DNA from 3 places in the Bacillus infantis NRRL B-14911 genome. Region 1 is predicted to be linked to each of the others. Evidence: riboswitches for the same ligand, from Rfam matches in the RefSeq annotation. Region 1 holds a riboswitch; each other region holds the start of a gene.

Region 1 (6,344 bases):
CACCGCTTGAAAAGGATGAGTCACGCACTGGGGATACAGCTTCACTTTCTGTTGAAATCAAAGACCTGCGCACCATCATTAAAGAAGTGGTAAGAAAAGCTTCTGAAGGGGTGGACCTCTCTGAAGCGAAAGTAATCGTAGCAGGAGGCCGCGGCGTCAAGAGTGAAGACGGCTTCGGGCCGCTGAAGGAGCTTGCAGATCTCCTTGGAGGAGCGGTCGGGGCTTCCCGCGGTGCCTGTGATGCAGAGTACTGTGATTATTCACTTCAGATCGGCCAGACTGGAAAAGTTGTTACACCGGATCTTTATATCGCATGCGGCATCTCCGGCGCCATCCAGCATTTAGCCGGAATGTCCAATTCAAAGGTGATTGTAGCCATCAATAAAGATCCTGAAGCAAATATCTTCAAAGTGGCAGACTACGGGATCGTCGGAGACTTGTTTGAAGTGCTCCCGCTGCTGACCGAGGAATTCAGAAAGGTCGTTGTAAACGCATAATGAGGGGAGCGGCACGAGCCGCTCTTTCTCTTTTGGCCCCTGGTTTAATTCTGGGTCAAACCATGAATATAACAGTGTTAAAAGGGTATATTACGGACGAAACAGATTATTAGCTTCGTCAGGGAAACGGTGATATACTGTCATTAGAATTCGAGCTGGCGGTTTGATTGGGCAGCCAGGCATAGATATGCTGCCCGGGAAAACTGTATTGTTCAATCTGAATCCAGACGGGACTTCCCGGCAAACTCTATACTTTTTAGGAGGCATATATTATGGCAATTACAAATGCGACTGATCAAACTTTTGCAACAGAAACTGGCTCTGGCCTGGTTCTTGCTGACTTCTGGGCACCATGGTGCGGACCATGCAAAATGATTGCACCTGTGCTTGAAGAGCTTGACAGCGAAATGAGCGACAAAGTGAAAATCGTCAAGATCGATGTAGATGAAAATCAGGAAACAGCAGGCAAGTTCGGTGTCATGAGCATTCCTACACTGCTGGTCCTTAAAGATGGCGAAGTCGTTGACAAAGTGGTCGGCTTCCAGCCAAAAGAAGCTCTTTCAGAACTTCTTTCAAAACACGCGTAAACATTGAAGATGGCCCCGGTTCTAAGAGCCGGGGTTTTGTTATGTATAATATTGCCTTATGTCTCCTGATGCCAGGCTGGAAGTTTTTGTAAAAAAAGAAAATATTGACGCAGTCCTGTGGAATTTTTATAATAGTAATCTTGCCCTCCTTTCCTTTATTGCTTTTTTCCTTTTGTAATTTTTATTAAAATGGAAGGGCGGCATCTAAAAAACTTGTAACGCAATGCGTGTATATAGATTGATTTTGCACCGGGGGTGAAAATATGAACGAAAGAATCAAGAATAAGCTGATGCTGCTGCCGGACCAGCCAGGCTGCTACCTTATGAAGGACAGGCAGGCTACCGTGATTTACGTTGGGAAAGCAAAGGTACTGAAGAACCGAGTCCGCTCTTACTTTACCGGTTCACATGACGGCAAAACGCTCCGCCTTGTAAATGAAATTGAGGATTTCGAATATATTGTCACATCATCAGATATGGAAGCCCTCATTCTTGAAATGAACCTGATCAAAAAGTATGATCCAAAATACAATGTCATGCTGAAGGACGACAAAAGCTACCCGTTCATCAAGCTGACAGCTGAACGCCATCCAAGGCTGATCACAACCCGGAATGTCAAAAAAGACAAAGGGAAGTACTTTGGGCCATATCCGAATGTCCAGGCGGCGAATGAAACAAAAAAGCTGCTTGACCGGATCTATCCGCTCAGGAAGTGCTCGACCCTCCCTGACAGGGTCTGCCTGTACTATCATATGGGCCAGTGCCTGGCGCCCTGCGTCAAGCCGGTCAGCGAAAAGCAGTATAAAGATATTGTCGATGAGATTGCACGATTTTTGAACGGCGGCTACAAAGACATCAAGAAAGAGCTTACAGTCAAAATGACGGCAGCAGCAGAGGAACTGGATTTTGAAAGGGCGAAGGAACTGAGGGACCAGATCGCCCATATTGAAGCGACGATGGAAAAACAGAAAATGACATCGACCGATTTTACTGACCGCGATGTATTCGGCTTTGCCGTCGATAAGGGCTGGATGTGCGTCCAGGTCTTTTTTATCAGACAGGGGAAGCTGATTGAAAGAGATGTTTCGCTGTTCCCGGTTTACGGGGAGCCTGAGGAAGAAATGCTTACCTTCATGGGCCAGTTCTATACAAAGGCAAACCATTTTAAACCGCGTGAAATTCTGGTGCCGGATACGGTCAATGAAGAAATGGCAGAAAAGCTCCTGGAAGTAAAGGTGCTCAAACCGCAGCGCGGCCAGAAGAAAGATCTGGTCAAGCTGGCAGGGAAAAATGCCAGGATTGCCCTCCAGGAGAAGTTCTCCCTTATAGAACGGGATGAGGAACGGACGATCAAAGCGGTTGAAAATCTTGGCAGGCAGCTGGGCATTTATACACCGCACCGCATTGAAGCTTTTGATAACTCGAATATCCAGGGCACTGACCCGGTTTCTGCCATGATTGTATTCATAGACGGCAAACCGGAAAAGCGCGAATACAGGAAATATAAGATCAAGACAGTCAAGGGACCGGATGATTATGAATCCATGCGCGAGGCTGTCCGGAGGCGGTACACCAGGGTGCTTAAAGAAGGTCTGCCCATTCCGGATCTTATTATTGTCGACGGCGGGAAAGGCCATATTGAATCGGTCAGGGATGTACTTGAAAATGAGCTCGGGCTTGATATCCCGATATCCGGCCTTGCCAAGGATGAGAAGCACAGGACTTCCCAGCTCTTGTATGGGAATCCGCTGGAAATCATACCGCTTGAGCGGAACAGCCAGGAGTTTTATCTGCTTCAGCGCATCCAGGATGAAGTCCACCGCTTCGCCATCACCTTCCACCGGCAGCTCCGCGGAAAAAGCGCCTTCCAGTCATTGTTGGATGACATTCCCGGAATTGGCGAGAAGAGAAAGAAGCTGCTTTTGAAAACCTTCGGATCCGTAAAGAAAATGAAAGAAGCCGGTTTGGATGAATTTACAGCTATCGGAATTCCGGCTAATGTCGCACAGGAATTAAAAAATAAATTATCTGAATAGCATTGATATAAAAAAAACGCTATGATATAATGATTTCAACTTTATAGCAATATCACTTTATAGCATTAAAGTGAAGGTAGAGGTGCAAACTTCATCAGTAAAAGCTTGGAGAAAGATGAGTTTCCGTGAAAAGCTTTGAAAGGGAATGTTTGCCGAAGAAAAGGAAGTCTCATTTCTTTCTTTTCTGGTCCTGTATTGAATAAATACTGGATTGTCAAGACAGCGCCGTCTTGGAGAGCTATCTCACTGTGTGGGCATATTTTATATGTATTTAAAACACAGCAATGGGATGGTTATTCTCATTGCTTTTTTGTGTTCAAATCAGCAATGGATAACCTCTCTTTTACATGTCAGGCGGCCGGAAAAACGATATCCAGATGAAAGAAGGAGAAACGATGGGATTAATTGTCCAGAAATTCGGAGGGACTTCTGTTGGCAGCACAGAAAGAATCATGAATGCAGCAGAGCGCGCAATTGAAGAAAAAGAGAGAGGCAATGACGTAGTCGTTGTTGTATCTGCAATGGGGAAAACGACTGACCAGCTTGTAGGCCTGGCCAGGGAAATTTCTGCTTCGCCCAGCAAGCGTGAAATGGATATGCTCCTTACAACAGGTGAACAGGTGACAATCAGCCTTTTGAGCATGGCTTTGAACGAAAAAGGCTATGAAAGCATCTCCTTCACTGGATGGCAGGCAGGAATAGAAACTGAGGCTGTGCATGGGAACGCAAGGATTGTACATATAGATCCGGAGAAAATCCAAAATCAGCTTAATCAAGGAAAGATCGTCGTGGTTGCCGGATTCCAGGGAGTAACAGAAGATGGGAGCATTTCCACCCTTGGACGCGGCGGCTCAGATACAACGGCAGTGGCGCTGGCAGCAGTGCTGAAAGCGGATAAGTGCGATATTTATACAGATGTGACAGGCGTCTATACGACTGACCCGCGCTATGTAAAAGGAGCAAGGAAGCTGCAGTCCCTGTCATATGACGAAATGCTTGAGCTTGCGAATCTCGGTGCAGGTGTGCTTCATCCGAGGGCAGTGGAATTTGCCAAGAATTATGAAGTGCCGCTTGAAGTCAGATCAAGCACTGAAAGGGAAAGAGGAACGATCATTGAGGAGGAGCCAACGATGGAAGAAAATTTAGTTGTACGGGGAGTAGCTTTTGAAAATGCGATCACCAAGGTAGCGATCCTCGGGCTGGAGGACAGCCTGAAGGGCCTGTCCACTGTCTTCACGACACTTGCTGCGCATCACATCAATGTTGACATCATTATTCAGAGTGTTGCTGAAGGACAAACAGGAAGCCTGTCTTTTTCAATTAAAAATGATGATCTGGAAGAAACGCTTAAGGTTCTGGAGAACAATCGGGATACACTGAAATATGACCGGATTGAATCAGAATCAGGACTTGCAAAAGTGTCTATTGTCGGTTCGGGAATGGTGTCGAATCCTGGGGTGGCAGCGGAGATGTTCGAAGTGCTTTCTTCAAATGGGATCCAGGTCAAGATGGTCAGCACTTCAGAGATCAAGGTGTCAACGGTCATCAGTGACAGCTCTATGGTCAAAGCGGTGGAAGCCCTCCACGAAGCGTTCGAACTGTCAGGCACTCCGGCGAGGAACGTGTAAATCAAAAAAGATGGCAGAGGCGCCGGGCTGGATGCATCGGGGAAGGATCTCCTCCCGGATGCGCGCCGCGCTTCGTGCCATCCCTTCTTTTATGCTTACAGCAGCTTATCCATTATAGCGGGCTGATGCGGTCTTTTTTATCCCACTTCACTGTGAAAAGGACAAGGCCGCCCCTTTTTTTGGGATGCTCAAAGGCTTCAGAGAGCAGTTCTTTCTGGGATTCCAGCTGCTGTGCAAGAAAACCGGCTTCGAGCTGAAAAGTGCAATCTGGATTTTCCTTAAAGCGCCTGGCGAACAATGGGCTTGAAAGCTGGAGCTCCATTTCGCTCCTTTTTTCTTCTTTTACAGCAAGATTTCCCCATCCGGCGTTTTCAAAAAACTCAATGACTGCTTCCATCGATTCAAGCGGGTATTTCCTTGCCAGCCTTTTGCCGGCCCAATAAAGTATTTCGGCTGCATCCTTGCCGAGCATATCGGTAAGAATCTCTTCCCGGATCAATTCATAGCCGAAAGCAGGGACGGTTTCCGGCCCGTGCTCAGCCTTTGTTTCTGCAGATGTCATATTGCTCAATCGTCTCCCCTCTTTCTATGATTCTATTATATACAATCCAGATAAAAATAAAGCACTGATTCAAGAAAAAACAGCTTCAGTCCTATAAGAAAAAAATGCTATTTCAATATATTCTCCTATACATAAGGAATCATAGCCAAATAGAGGATTTTCGTTCTTTATATAATATCAATATATTTTAAAAATTTTATTTATATCATATATTTTATGTATCCGTTTTCTTGACGCTCTATTCCGATGGGAGTAAAATGGACATGTCACTTAATTGTAAGAAAATGAATAATTAACATTTTCTCGATGATGGAAAGGACCTGTTTTCCAGAAATAATATTTTCATAGAAAAGGCCTTTCATCATTTCTTCAAAATTCAGGGGGGGTAAATCAATGGCAGGTAATCGGGAGTTTTTCAATCGCAGACTGCATTCATTACTTGGGGTCATTCCAGTTGGGCTGTTTCTTGTTCAGCACCTTGTAGTGAACCATTTTGCAACAGGAGGAGAAGAGTCGTTTAACAAGGCAGCACACTTTATGGAGCAGCTTCCATTCAGATATGTCTTAGAAACTGTAGTCATCTTCCTGCCTTTGCTGTTCCACGCGATCTATGGCCTTTATATTGCTTTTACTGCTAAGAATAATGCTGGCAGATTCGGATTTTTCCGCAACTGGATGTTCCTTCTCCAGCGTGTTTCCGGTGTAGTGACGCTTATTTTCATTACCTGGCATGTGTGGGAGACAAGGGTTGCTGCCGCTTTTGGCGCAGATGTCAACTTCCAGATGATGGAGAATATTTTGTCGAATCCGTTTATGTTCTGGTTCTACATTGTCGGCGTTATTTCTACAATATTCCACTTTGCAAACGGTTTGTGGTCTTTCGCAGTAAGCTGGGGAATCACCGTTACTCCTCGTTCACAGCTGATTTCCACTTATGTTACAATCGCAATTTTCATTGCCCTTTCCATCGTTGGGATCCGCGCAATCACGGCATTTGTTTAAGAGTTTCAGAGTGCTTAAATCTTGTAATTTTC
Region 2 (6,344 bases), 310 kb from region 1:
CGAAAAGATTCGGCAGCCTTTGCTTTCATGACTTTTTTGCTTTTGAAACTGCAAAGGAAATGCTTGCAGCAAGTCCTCCCCAAATGATAAGCATCCCAACGATCATCATTGTTATTGCACTAGCAGACATTATTGAGAAACCCCCTTCTTATCCGGGACAGAAATGGTGCCTTTATCCCACTTGAATGCCATGAAGATGAATCCGAGTACAATGGCGCCGACCGCGACCGCCCATCCTGAATAGATGATAAAGCCTGTCGGGTAGCCCTCGTAATTGTCCTTGATATTAGTGTAGATATTCTGGATCATCATATAGCCAAGGATCAGCGGTGTAATAACAGTCAGACAGATCCTCCACCACGCGCCTAGAAGGATATCTGAGACGCTGTCCGCATGCGACTGGATGCTTTTCAGCTCCCTCAGCACCCATGCAATCACGACAACCTCTACAAGGCCTGCAAGAGCTACACCGAACTGGTTGATGAAGTAATCAGCTGCATCAAGGAAATAGAGGCCGCTGTCTGTCGCAAACAATACGGAAATGATGGCAGAAGCCCCGCCTCCAAATAATACTGCTTTTGTACGGGACACTTTGAACTTATCCTGTACACCGGCAACAAAAGTTTCCACGATTGAGATGAGTGATGTAAGACCTGCAAGGACCAGGCATAGGAAGAAGAAGAAGCCAAACAGTCCGTTTAAAGCAGGGAATTCACTAATGATCTGCGGGAATACCACGAAAGCAAGGCCCACACCTGAACTAACAACCTCATTGATTGGCACGCCTTGCTGTGCAGCCATGAAGCCCAGTGCAGCAAAGACGCCGATCCCGGCGAGAAGCTCAAACCCGGAATTTGCAAATCCAGTGATGAATGCACTGTTTGTCAGATCCGTCTTCTTTGGAAGATAGCTGGAGTACGTGATCATGATCGCAAATCCGATTGATAAGCTGAAGAAGATCTGGCCATATGCGGCCACCCATACTCCAGGATCTGCAATCTTGCTCCAATCCGGCTTGAAGAATGCATCAAGCCCCTGGACAGCTCCATCAAGTGTCAGCGCGCGAACAACAATGATTAAAAATAAGATAACAAGGGCTGGAATAAAGATTTTGTTCGCTACTTCTATCCCTTTTTTCACGCCTTTAAACAGTACGCCAAGAGTAATGAGCCATACAAGGATCAATGGGAAGAATACGCCTGGGACGATCGTGCTGATTGATCCCGGTGCATCTGAAAGCTTAAGATATTCTCCGAAAAAGAAACCGTTCGGGTCATCTCCCCAATTCTGGTTAAAGGAAAACCCTGCAAATGACATGGCCCACGCAATGATGACCGCATAATATGTGGAGATGACAAAGGAAACAGCTACCTGCCACCAGCCGAGCCATTCAAATTTTTTGTTCAGCCTTGCATACGTAAGCGGAGCGGAGCCGCGGTACTTATGGCCCAGTGTAAATTCAAGGATGAGAATTGGGATCCCTGCTGTCAGAAGTGCAAACAGATAAGGAAAGAAGAAAGCTCCTCCTCCATTATCATACGCCACGGCAGGGAATCTCCATATATTCCCCAGCCCGATCGCTGATCCGACAGCTGCCATAATGAAACCTGCTCTCGTTCCCCATTGAGGACGATTATCCATAATTCAATTTACCCCCATTTCATTTCCAGTTCTTTTGAAATGCACGTCTCAAGAGTTGGAAACTTTTATATTTTCTGATTTTTTAGTATAATCTAAACATAGTATAGCCACATTTCCCTACGGTGTCAAAGCTTTATTTTTTGAAAATTATTATTTTTAAATAATAACTCCCAAGCCCCTTAATGCCCATCCACCTCCTTAATATACTAATATTCCCCCGCCGGATAGACTATCCATGAAATTCTGGCATTTTCATATAAATCGTTTTTCAGAATGCACTTTCCAATGGCAATTAAAAAAGAGGCACCCTATGCGGGATGCCTCTCAATATCAATCTGTAAATTCAGCAGATGTTCCCTGCCCGCGCCCCGCAATGAAGGCAAAGGCAGCTAAAAGGACTGCCACTGAAATTAAAGCAAAAATGGTGCTGCCGGTAAATCCGATCACCAGGTATCCCACAGCTGCGATCAGCGCTGATATGAGTGCATACGGCAGCTGAGTCAGCACATGGTCGATATGGTTGCACCCGGCCCCTGTGGATGAAAGGATGGTTGTATCTGAAATAGGAGAACAGTGGTCTCCAAATACCGCTCCAGCCAAAACGGCTGCCATTGCAGGCAGAAGAAGCGAAATATCGGTCGCTGCTACAACGTCGCCGGCAATAGGAAGCAGGATGCCAAAGGAGCCCCATGATGTTCCTGTACTGAATGCCATGATCCCTGCAATCACAAACAATATGATTGGCAGCAGTGAAAGGCTTATATTGCTGTTTTCCACGACACCTGCAAGATAGGTCCCGGTTTCCAGCTGGCCGATCAGATCAACAATCGCCCAGGCAAAGATCAAAATATAGACCGCAGGGAGCATGGATTTAACTCCTTCCCAGATCCCTTTTCCGAAAACGCCTGCACTTACTCCCTTCAATACGACAGCCTGGCGAAGGAACAGCAGCAGTGTGAGAGCAAGCCCAATCAGGCTTCCGATGATCAGGGATTTCGCTACATCGGTATTTTCGAAGATCTTCAGGATCGTTGCGCTTCCCTCTGTTGCTGTGTATCCAGTCCAGACCATGCTGCCGACTGTTCCGAAAATCAACGCAATGATCGGCCAGACAAGATCTCCGACTGACCCGGTTGTGCTTGTTGGAAGATCATCCTTCAGCTCTCCAGGAGCAGGCTTATCAGGATCCAGAACCAGTCCTTCTTTTACAGCCCGCTCTTCATGGGCTTTCATCGGCCCGATTTGGATATTCCTGAATGCCACAATGAATACCATGGCAAGAGCAGTCCATACATAAAGGTTCATCGGCACCATCTGCATGAAAGCTGAGAATGCCGAGTATTCTGTCACCCCATGACCGGCAAGGATCGTCCCGATAAGGGCAATAATATAGGCGCCCCAGCTTGAAACAGGGGAAACGACACATACCGGAGCAGATGTAGAATCAATCAGATACGCAAGCTTTGCCCTTGAAACTTTATGCCGGTCCGTTATCGGCCGTGAGATCTGGCCGACCGCCAGTGCATTGAAATAATCATCTATGAAAATAATGATGCCAAGCACTGCACCGACAAGCTGGGCTCCAGCCCGGGTTTTCACCCGTTTCATCGCCCATTCCCCGAATGCGCGGCTTCCTCCGGAAATGTTGATAAAAGCGGTAATGATGCCAAGAACCAGCAAAAATAAAATAATATATACATTCCAGGTATTCAGGGCTCCTTCAGCCACAAAAATGCCTTTGACGGCCTCCCAGATGATGCTCAGGGTTTTCCCGATGCCAAAGTCGGCAAGCAGGAAGGCAGCGGTTATAATCCCGACACCTAAAGATAACAATACTCTTCTTGTCAGAACGACCATTAAAATGGCCACAAGCGGCGGCAAAAGTGAAAATATCGTGTTTGCCAATTTCTCTCCTCCTCCTTGTATGATGACAGGGGGGAACTTCCAGACGAAGATGCAGTTTCAGCTGCTGTGCAGCTGCAGATAATAAAAAAGAGCAATGATAGAAAATCCATCATTACTCTTTCTAAGTAATAGGTTTCTCCATCACGATCTGTAGCTCCCCATTATAAGGCTTTTCTAAGCATATACCTGCTTTGCCTTTATAATGACAGTGCTGCCCTTCTTCAAAGCAGCCCCAGCAATGGAATGCGGACACATGTCAATTGCTTCGGCAAAAATTCCCTTTCTGATGCGGTCAACGTTGTCATCCTCGCACATCTTACTCTTGAATTTTGCACCTCTACCCCACCGGATATGATAAGGTCATATTAATTTCTATAATACTATAACAGGCACCCTTCTTTTTAGCAAATCCATTAATTAGCAGGCAGCTCAATGGAAGGGGCAGAATCACCGCCGCCCCCGTTATAGAATTGGGGCACATCTCCCGGTATTATTCCTATCGCGACAGGGACATCCTCCTGCACGGTGATTATTTTGGTGGCAAACGGTATGATAATCTGTACCTGGACATCCAGGCGGACGAGCACTTCCACGTACACATTATTGATTCCATGATCTTCTCTTTTGGTGATGAAATTAGAAGTTACCGACCCAACAGAGTTAAATTTGACCGGGATACGGGGTCCGAGATTTCCCAAGAGCGCATTTTTGGTTGCCTGGCCCAATGGCACATAATAAATGATTCCATTTGCTGATTTTGAACCCTTTGTTTCAATCTCTATGTCCGTGAATGATTCCAATGATGAGAGGTCTCCCTGTTCAGATTTTTTTATATTGTCCTGAACAAGTTCCGTTACCTCTGCCTTCACACGATTAAGCTTTTCAGTATTAATGGTAATGACAGAGCCATCGCCGCTTTTAACAAACATGTCCTCAAGGTCCATTACATTCGTGATTTTTTTGTTGATGGCATTGTTAATGACCAGCGATGCGATTTTCCTCGTCTGAGAGTCAGCGTAGCTCATCAGGGTAGGTTCAAGCCCCTTATTGATGATCCATATTCCGGCTGCGGTCGAGAACATAAAAAACACAAAAGTCAGCAGAAAAACATACCGGAAAGGAAGCGGGCCTTTCCTTGGGAGCCGGCCGCCGAATTTAGCCAAAGCAAATCCCCCCTTTACAAGCTATATGTATGCTGCAAAGGGGGGAACTAGCAGAAAAACTTAGATTTTATTTGCTGTTTCCGGCATCCGCATTTCACAGCCGGTGACAATCACGGTAAGCTCTTCTGACAAGTCGAGATCGAATGGTTCAACCGGAAGGCCCTCTTTTTCAAGGATGCGGACGACTGGCCTGTCTGACACCCCTTTATTCTGGCGGACCACCACTCCTGACCTGCCATCATTCAAATGGACCATCATCCCGGAAGGATAGACAGCAACAGACCGCCGGAAAGCTTCTACCACAGCCGTATCAAATTGTTTCCCTGAGCCTGCATACAATATCTCGAGCCCCTCATGCGGCAGCATGGCCCCCCTGTATACACGGTTGGAGGTGACGGCATCGAATACATCAGCGACGGCAATGATTTTGGCAAACAGATGGATTTCATCTTCCACCAGCCTCCTTGGGTAGCCGCTGCCGTTCAGCCGTTCATGATGCTGAAAGGCGCAATGGGCAGCAAGGAGAGGCAATGTATGTACCCTGCGCAAAATTTCAAAGCCTGCTTCTGCATGCTTTTGGATTTCTGCAAATTCATCTTCTGTCAGCTTTCCCGTCTTAAAGAGAATTTCAGAGGGCACCTTCATTTTGCCGACATCATGGAGAATAGCCCCGATCCCCAGCATATCCAGCTCCTGCGGCTTCAGCTTCAGCTCTATGCCGATCGCCAGGGAATAGAGCGTCACATTCAGCGAATGGGAGAAAATATAACTGTCATATGTACACACGTCCGCCAATATGCCAAACAGATCTTTATTATCATTAATCTGCTGCACCAGATCCCTGATGATCTGTTTAAAGCTTTTCGATGATTTTTCAATAATGATCGAGTCTGACAGCTTGTTCCCTTTCTTTATCTGGGTAAAAGTTTCCTCAATGGAAGATACCGCTTTCCTTTTCATCGCCGAATCGATCGAGCTGCCGGATTCTATATCATCTGTCCTCGGGTCTTTTACATATATATAGGTGACGCCAAGATCCCCGAGCCTTGCAAGCAGCTTCTCCGAAAGCTCCACTCCGTCGCTGACAAGCACAACACCCTTATCGCTTAAAACCGCTTTTGCAAGAATGGCCCCCGGATGTACTGATGAGGTAGCTACTAATCTCATATAAAAGCTCCAATCATTTCTGTCTCAATTTACGTCCTTCATCCTATCCACATTATAGTAGAAAATTCTACAAAATACGACTGATAATGGTAATCTTTGCATAAGTAAGTATCTTCGGCTTCTATTTGGAGTGGAATGCTCCGTTAAAGAAAAAAAAAGAGCCGCCTGCTGCGGCTGGCTCTCTACAGCATTTTCAGCAGGGCGTCCTTGCCGATCATGCCTTTATGGATTCCAAGTTCTTCAGCCTCAAAGGTCACCGATTCCAGCGGTGCCTCCAGGAGCTGCTCGATCGTGCGGACACCAACAGCCCTTCCAGCAATCACTTTCCGGTCCTTCAGCTTTTCATTGAGCAGGGCGATGTCCAGCGCTCCGCACATAATATAGCCCTTTTCGCTCGAGACAGCGAGCAGGGTCGTTTTCGGCAGCTGAACGGATACGCTTAAAAAGGTATGGCCGTCGATGATGACA
Region 3 (6,344 bases), 1.3 Mb from region 1:
CATGACTTTCAGGACTTCTCCCACCATCTCCGGGTCAAGGGCCGATGTCGGCTCATCGAACAGCATCACATCAGGCTCCATGGACAGTGCCCGCGCAATGGCGACACGCTGCTTTTGCCCGCCTGACAACTGCCTTGGCTTGGCATTGACATATTGATCCATGCCCACCACTTTCAAATATTTCATGGCGACTTTTTCCGCTTCTTCCTTAGAGCGTTTCAGCACCTTGACCTGGCCAACCACACAATTATTCAGGACATTATGATTATTGAAGAGGTTGAATTGCTGGAACACCATCCCTAAGTTCTGGCGGTAAGCAAAAATATCATGCTTATCGTCGAGGATGTTCTCGCCATTATAGATAATCTGGCCGCCGCTTGGCTTCTCCAGCAGGTTAATGCAGCGAAGGAGGGTCGATTTCCCGGATCCCGAGGAGCCGATAATCGTGACCACCTCTCCTTTTCTGACTGAAAAATCAATGTCCTTCAATACCAGATTTGTGCCGAAGGATTTGCTTAAGTGCTGAACTTCAATGACTTTTTCCATAGCCGCTCCCCCTTCCCTTACAGATTATTTTCACCTTTGCCCAGCAAATCGAAATTGTCAGGGCCGTCTAATTTCCGTTCAAAATAACGCAGGATTCTTGTAACAATGAATGTCATGACAAAATAAATCACGCATGCCACAAAGAATGACTCAAAGTATCTAAAATTATTCCCTGCTACTGATTTGGTCATAAAGTATAGTTCCGATACTGATATAACATTAAGGACAGATGTGTCTTTGATATTGATGACAAAGTGGTTGCCTGTTGCCGGCAAGATATTGCGGATGACCTGCGGGAGCACGACATTCCACATCGTCTGATAATGATTCATCCCGATGGCCTGGGCTGCTTCAAACTGCCCTTTATCAATGGAAACAATTCCGCCTCGGACGATTTCAGCCATATAGGCCCCTGTATTGATGGATACAACAATGATGGCCGCTGCCAGGACATTGATGTCAACGCCGAATGCCAAAGCAGATCCATAATAAATGACCATCGCCTGGACGATCATTGGTGTTCCGCGGAAAAATTCGATATATACTGAAAGGACGAAATTAATCACCTTCAGCAAGATTTTTTTGGGTCCGCGCTCTGGTGCCGGGATGGTCCGGACCACTCCCGCCAATAAGCCAATGCCGGCTCCGATGATAGTTCCGATCAAGGAAATAAGAAGCGTGATCCCAGCTCCCCGAAGGAACATCGGCCAGTTTTCAGAGATGATTCTAACGATCCAATCGAAGCTCATCTTTCTCCCCCTCTATATTCATCATAAAACCGACTGTAAGCTTACAGCCGGCTCTATGCGTTTCTTATTGTGCTGCTGGTTGGTTCTGGATGGCTTCATCCATGATAGTGGTACGCTCTTCTTCTGAAATGCCTTTTAAAATCTCGTTGATTTTCTCTGTGAGTTCACTGCCCTTTTCAAGCCCGACAGCGATTGCTGTATCATCTTCGGAAGTTTCGAATCCTTCCTCAAAATCAACCATCGCAAAATTGTCATTGGCAGCAGAAGCACTGACTGCCTCAGGACGCTCAGACACGTATCCATCAATGATTCCGGATTCCAATGCAACCCTCATCGCAGGGAAATTGTCCATCGCTGTTTCTTTGGACACACCATCGATCTGGTCAATCACGGAATAGTGGAATGTATTCAATTGAGCTGTGATTTTAGCTCCGTTAAAGTCATTGAGGCTAGTCGCGTTTTCGTATTTTCCGCCTTTTTTCACGACCATAACTAGCTGGGAGTTATAGTAGTTCTCAGAGAAATCGATCGTCTCTTTGCGCTCTGCCGTTGGCGACATCCCCGCAATGATGGCATCGATCTTGCCTGACGTCAGCGCCGGCACAAGGCCATCCCATTCTGTCTTAACGATTTCTAATTCCTTGCCAAGCCCGTCAGCGATCTTCTTTGCAATTTCAACATCATAGCCGCCCGCATATTCAGCAGAGCCTTTGATTTTTACACCGCCATTGGAATCATCTTTCTGCGTCCAGTTGAACGGAGCGTAGCCTGCCTCCAGGCCAACCTTGAACGTATCACTTTCCGATGACCCTGAATCTGAACCTGAACTTGTGCTTGATCCGCAGCCGGCCAGCAAAAGGACTGCCGAAAGCATACCCGCTAAAAATAATGAAGCTTTTTTCATGTTTTCTCCCCCTATATTTGTATGATGAGAACAAAATAAAAACGACCTAAGATTAACTTAGGTCGTTATATACATATGCCCATAAGTCCTCTTTTTTTCCCTAAATGAGATAGCACAACTCAATAAGCCGGGAAGCCCATTGAGACAGTCCTGCAGCTCTTAACTGCAGACCCAGCAGGCAATACTGAGATATATGTGCCCGCTTCGGCGATATTTCCTTCTCCCTAGCATCATCGCTTCTCAAGCTCCGCTAAAGACTGTTAAACACCGCGCCTCTACCTCACTGGTAAAGTGAGGTCTTATTTAATTTTCTCTAATAGTCTACAACTATATAAATAATCTGTCAATCCTTCGTCCTGGGCACTATGTCAGGTATGATTTTCCTGGAGGTACCAATTCAAGCAGGTATTATTGCCGCAGATGATAGCTTCCCATTTGCTGGACCGGATGATGTGCTCTATATCAGTCTCTTTGGCCAGAAACAGTGTGATGAAAGAATCTATTACACTCATAAAAGCGTAATCCATCTGCTGATCGGTGATGATCAGCTCCGCATTTGAAAGCCCGAGAATCCCTAAAGGAGCAGCTTCCTTTAACGGCATGGAACCTTCTGTCAACGGGATGGGGCTGGAATAATAAATGCTTTCCGCCTGCTTTGACCCAAGAACATTCAACAGACTCCCCAACAGAAATACAGATGTCTGGTCCTCTGGCGGCAAATAAAGGTCCGGATCCATATAATTATCCAGAGCTTCGGCTAAATCCTTCCGTGCATACTCTTTCCTCAATCCCACAATCGCCGTCTGCAGGGCGAGTGCCAGTTCATCAAGTGAATTCAGCCCGCTGTCCTTCATCACCTTTTGCCATGGTACAGGCTGGCCTTTTTCCAGGGCCTCTTCTCCACTTAAAAAAACGTCCTCTGAATCAGGCTGTGCCGCTGTCCAGCCGGCAGGCATCCTGACAAAGGGATGAAGCAGGATCGCACAGGACCTGAACGGTGCCGGGAGCTGTCCGAGAATTGGGGAACAGTGATCCAGCCATAAGTAATTTAACATAGACTGCCACCTCGCTTTTATTCGTTCACTTATTAAACGAAGGAGCGAGGAAAAGGTAACACAAAATGGTGACAGGCCAGGGGGACAGGTCCCTTGGCCCAAACGGGCCAGAGGACCTGTCCCCCCGGCTCAATTTTTCCTTAGCTGAACCTGGTCAATTCATTATTTACCAGGTTCCGCTTTCCGGCCAGCTGGCCATCGGGGTCCAGTCCCCAGACAGAAATCAGGACTCTGTCACTGGAAGGGAAGAACCTGAGTTCAAATAAATCAAAGTTGGCATAATAGGTTCTTGTGATGGTGGAGCCCGGTGAGCTTTCCGGCGCAAGCGGGTTCAGCTCCAGCACATAGAGATTCTGGGTGTCAGTCAGATAATAGCCCTCGATCCTGACCGTTTCTTCCGTGTCACTGACGTTCTCAATTACAACATACAGCTGGCTAATCGGCCGGTCTGCTGAGGGCAGGTTGGCAATCGGCCCGGTAGTAACGAACGGCACTCCAGGCGGCACCCGCAGGAAAGGAATGAACTCAACCGGGCCCGGCCCTCCGATGTCATCCCCGCCAGGTGTGTTCGGCCCGGCAGGTCCCCAGTAATTGTTTTCCGCATTGACAGTTACAGCAGAGGCGTTGAATAACCCCCACTCTTCATTGCCGCTGAATGTATTAAGCTGAATCACTGGCGGTGTCACTGCAGTAGCCTCGACGAAGATGCCAATTCTGTTTTCTAGAATCTCGTTCCTTGTCACCACTTGTTCTGCCGGGCTTCCGAGCCTCATTCCGGCATCAGTGGCCCCTTTAACGGCATTTTCCGCGATTTCTACCCGGCCTCTTACTTCCGGGCTTGTCGCGATGCCTCTCTTCACATTGGCAGCACCTCCCTCAGGTGCCTCAATTCTATTCCCCCGTACAAGGACATTTGCCGTTTCTCTTTTCACAGCGACCGCAGTACTTTCTTCACTCAGGGCTTGAATATTGTAAACCCGGTTACCCTCAAGGGTTACGTCATTGGCAAGCTGCTGCTGAGAGGTGCCCTCAATAGAAATGCCAATGGCCGGTGCAGAGGCACTCGCATGCCTGATCTCAGAGATTTCATTATCAGCTGCCCGAAGCCTTTCTATCGCACTCGTCCTGATTCCATATGTCCCTTCAATTGCCTGCCGGGCCGGTGTTCCAATTTCCCTGATGATGTTTCCGAGAATCTCCACATCACTCGGCGCAACAGCCTGGTCTATTAATCGGGTCCTGACTCCAACAGCTTCCGCGGAACCGCTGTAAAGCGGATTTGTGATCGTAAAGCCCTCAAGAACCACATTGGCTGCAGAAATCTCCACCACAATATTACGCTCTTCTTCACTGTTTCCATTCAAAAACGTCACTTCAGGCCCTCCACTGGATCTTACTGTCAGCGGTTTATCAATCCTGATCAGTGTCGGACCTGTAATATCTGGTTCCTCATAGGTACCAGGGTTCACAGTAATAATATCTCCAGGCTCAGCTCCATCAATAAAATCCTGAATGCGCTGGCCCGGATTTACGATGAATTCAGTCATAATATTTCATCCTCCTTCCTTATAAAATATGCAAGGAGAGGGGGAGTGCTTGGACAAGGCACTATTAATTGCTTGTCTGTTAAAGAGTGCGACTGTAAAAACGGGTTCTGGTCCGACTGCTATTGCTAGAAAAAGAGACATATCCAGGGATATGCCTCTATTATGTACATCCACTTTCAATCCGTTAAATTTCCATTGCATTTTGCACGTAAAGCAGCTGAACCCCTCAAACTTCTAAAGTGGCGCAGACAGAAAAAGAGCCGGGATCATCCCCGGCTCTCGCCTCATTAATCTAAGTCTTCGATTGAATCAGCTTCCACGTAAGAAGGAACGACAAGTCCTGTTTTCGCGCCTTCAAGGTTTTCACCAAGGCGTTCCATATCGTCGCCATACTGATCAAGATAGTCTTTATGTGTCAGCGGCAGCCAGCCGGAAACGGTCGCATCTGCGTCGCCATTGGCCACAGCTGTAAACATTGGGCCTGCATCCAATTGAACCATTTCCACATTATAGCCGATGCTTTCGAGCACTTTCGCTACTACATTGGTGCTTGCAATCTCAGAATCCCACGCCACATAAGAAAGTGAGATATCTTCCCCGCTTACTTCCTCTGCGCCGTTTGTCCACTCGGCTACTTTATCGCTATTGTCTTTCACCCATGTGTCAGCAGCTTCGGCAGGATCTGTCCCTTCCTGGATTGCAACCATGACTTCACCGATATCATCATTTGTCCAGAAAAATTGGTCAAGCACTTTGTAAGCACTTGGCTGGTCTTCTTCCAGGCCTTTGCGTGTGAAGGTTTCGATTTTCTCTGCTTCACCGTAGATCCCTTTAGGGTCTTCCAGATATTTCAGATCATACTTAGCGAACATCCAGTGCGGCGTCCAGCCAGTTACGATGATAGGCTCTTCATCTTTGATGGCGTTGTCCAGCTCAGCAGCCATAGCAGCCGAAGAAGATTCAACCAGTGTATAGTCTTCCAGATTATCATACTCTTCCAATGCTTTATTGGTTGCCGACATGATTCCGGCACCAGGCTCGATGCCAGTGATTTTGTAATCCACTCCATCACCGATCGTGCTGCCTTCCTCTGAATCTTGAGAATCATTTCCGCAGGCAGCCAATCCGACAGACAATGCAAGGATTGAAGCCAACCCGGCCATACGCAATTTTTTCATTGTGATACTTCCCCCTTAGTTTTTAGTGATTCTTATATTTTGAGAAATCCGGTCAAGCACGATCGCCAGGATGACGATGGCGAGACCAGCTTCAAAACCTGTACCGACTTTCAGCTGGGTCACGGCACGGTACACATCTGCACCCAGTCCCGGCGCACCTACAAGGGATGCGATAACAACCATGGATAGAGCAAGCATGATGCTTTGGTTGATTCCGGCCATGATGGTGTTCATTGCCAATGGCAGCTGAACCTTGAATAACTTCTGGCTTGGCGTTGAGCCAAATGCGTCAGATGCTTCTACAAGATCCTCCGGCACCTGGCGAATTCCGAGATTGGTCAATCGGATCGTTGGCGGCATCGAGA

The links. Region 1 has a riboswitch for lysine ahead of N288_RS17970 (aspartate kinase). Riboswitches for the same ligand answer to the same signal wherever they lie in the genome.
Region 2: linked by a shared signal. The riboswitch ahead of N288_RS19570 (Na+/H+ antiporter NhaC family protein) and the one ahead of N288_RS17970 (aspartate kinase) in region 1 are both predicted to bind lysine.
Region 3: linked by a shared signal. The riboswitch ahead of N288_RS23825 (transporter substrate-binding domain-containing protein) and the one ahead of N288_RS17970 (aspartate kinase) in region 1 are both predicted to bind lysine.

What each region holds. Positions count from the first base shown of each region.
Region 1 is NC_022524.1:3,551,593-3,557,936, reverse strand. It holds gene N288_RS17985 (electron transfer flavoprotein subunit alpha/FixB family protein) at 1-497, shown strand, start outside; gene trxA (thioredoxin) at 770-1,084, shown strand; gene uvrC (excinuclease ABC subunit UvrC) at 1,348-3,120, shown strand; lysine riboswitch at 3,190-3,369, shown strand; gene N288_RS17970 (aspartate kinase) at 3,516-4,748, shown strand; gene N288_RS17965 (YslB family protein) at 4,861-5,310, opposite strand; gene N288_RS17960 (succinate dehydrogenase cytochrome b558 subunit) at 5,704-6,312, shown strand.
Region 2 is NC_022524.1:3,862,177-3,868,520, forward strand. It holds gene N288_RS24875 (methionine/alanine import family NSS transporter small subunit) at 26-130, opposite strand; gene N288_RS19565 (sodium-dependent transporter) at 130-1,641, opposite strand; gene N288_RS19570 (Na+/H+ antiporter NhaC family protein) at 1,972-3,546, opposite strand; lysine riboswitch at 3,690-3,894, opposite strand; gene yunB (sporulation protein YunB) at 3,960-4,709, opposite strand; gene N288_RS19580 (HD-GYP domain-containing protein) at 4,770-5,876, opposite strand; gene N288_RS19585 (YunC family protein) at 6,059-6,344, opposite strand, start outside.
Region 3 is NC_022524.1:4,804,423-4,810,766, forward strand. It holds gene N288_RS23815 (amino acid ABC transporter ATP-binding protein) at 1-546, opposite strand, end outside; gene N288_RS23820 (amino acid ABC transporter permease) at 564-1,295, opposite strand; gene N288_RS23825 (transporter substrate-binding domain-containing protein) at 1,360-2,199, opposite strand; lysine riboswitch at 2,302-2,485, opposite strand; gene N288_RS23830 (DUF2711 domain-containing protein) at 2,568-3,254, opposite strand; gene N288_RS24450 (right-handed parallel beta-helix repeat-containing protein) at 3,395-4,801, opposite strand; gene N288_RS23840 (glycine betaine ABC transporter substrate-binding protein) at 5,089-5,979, opposite strand; gene N288_RS23845 (ABC transporter permease) at 5,995-6,344, opposite strand, start outside.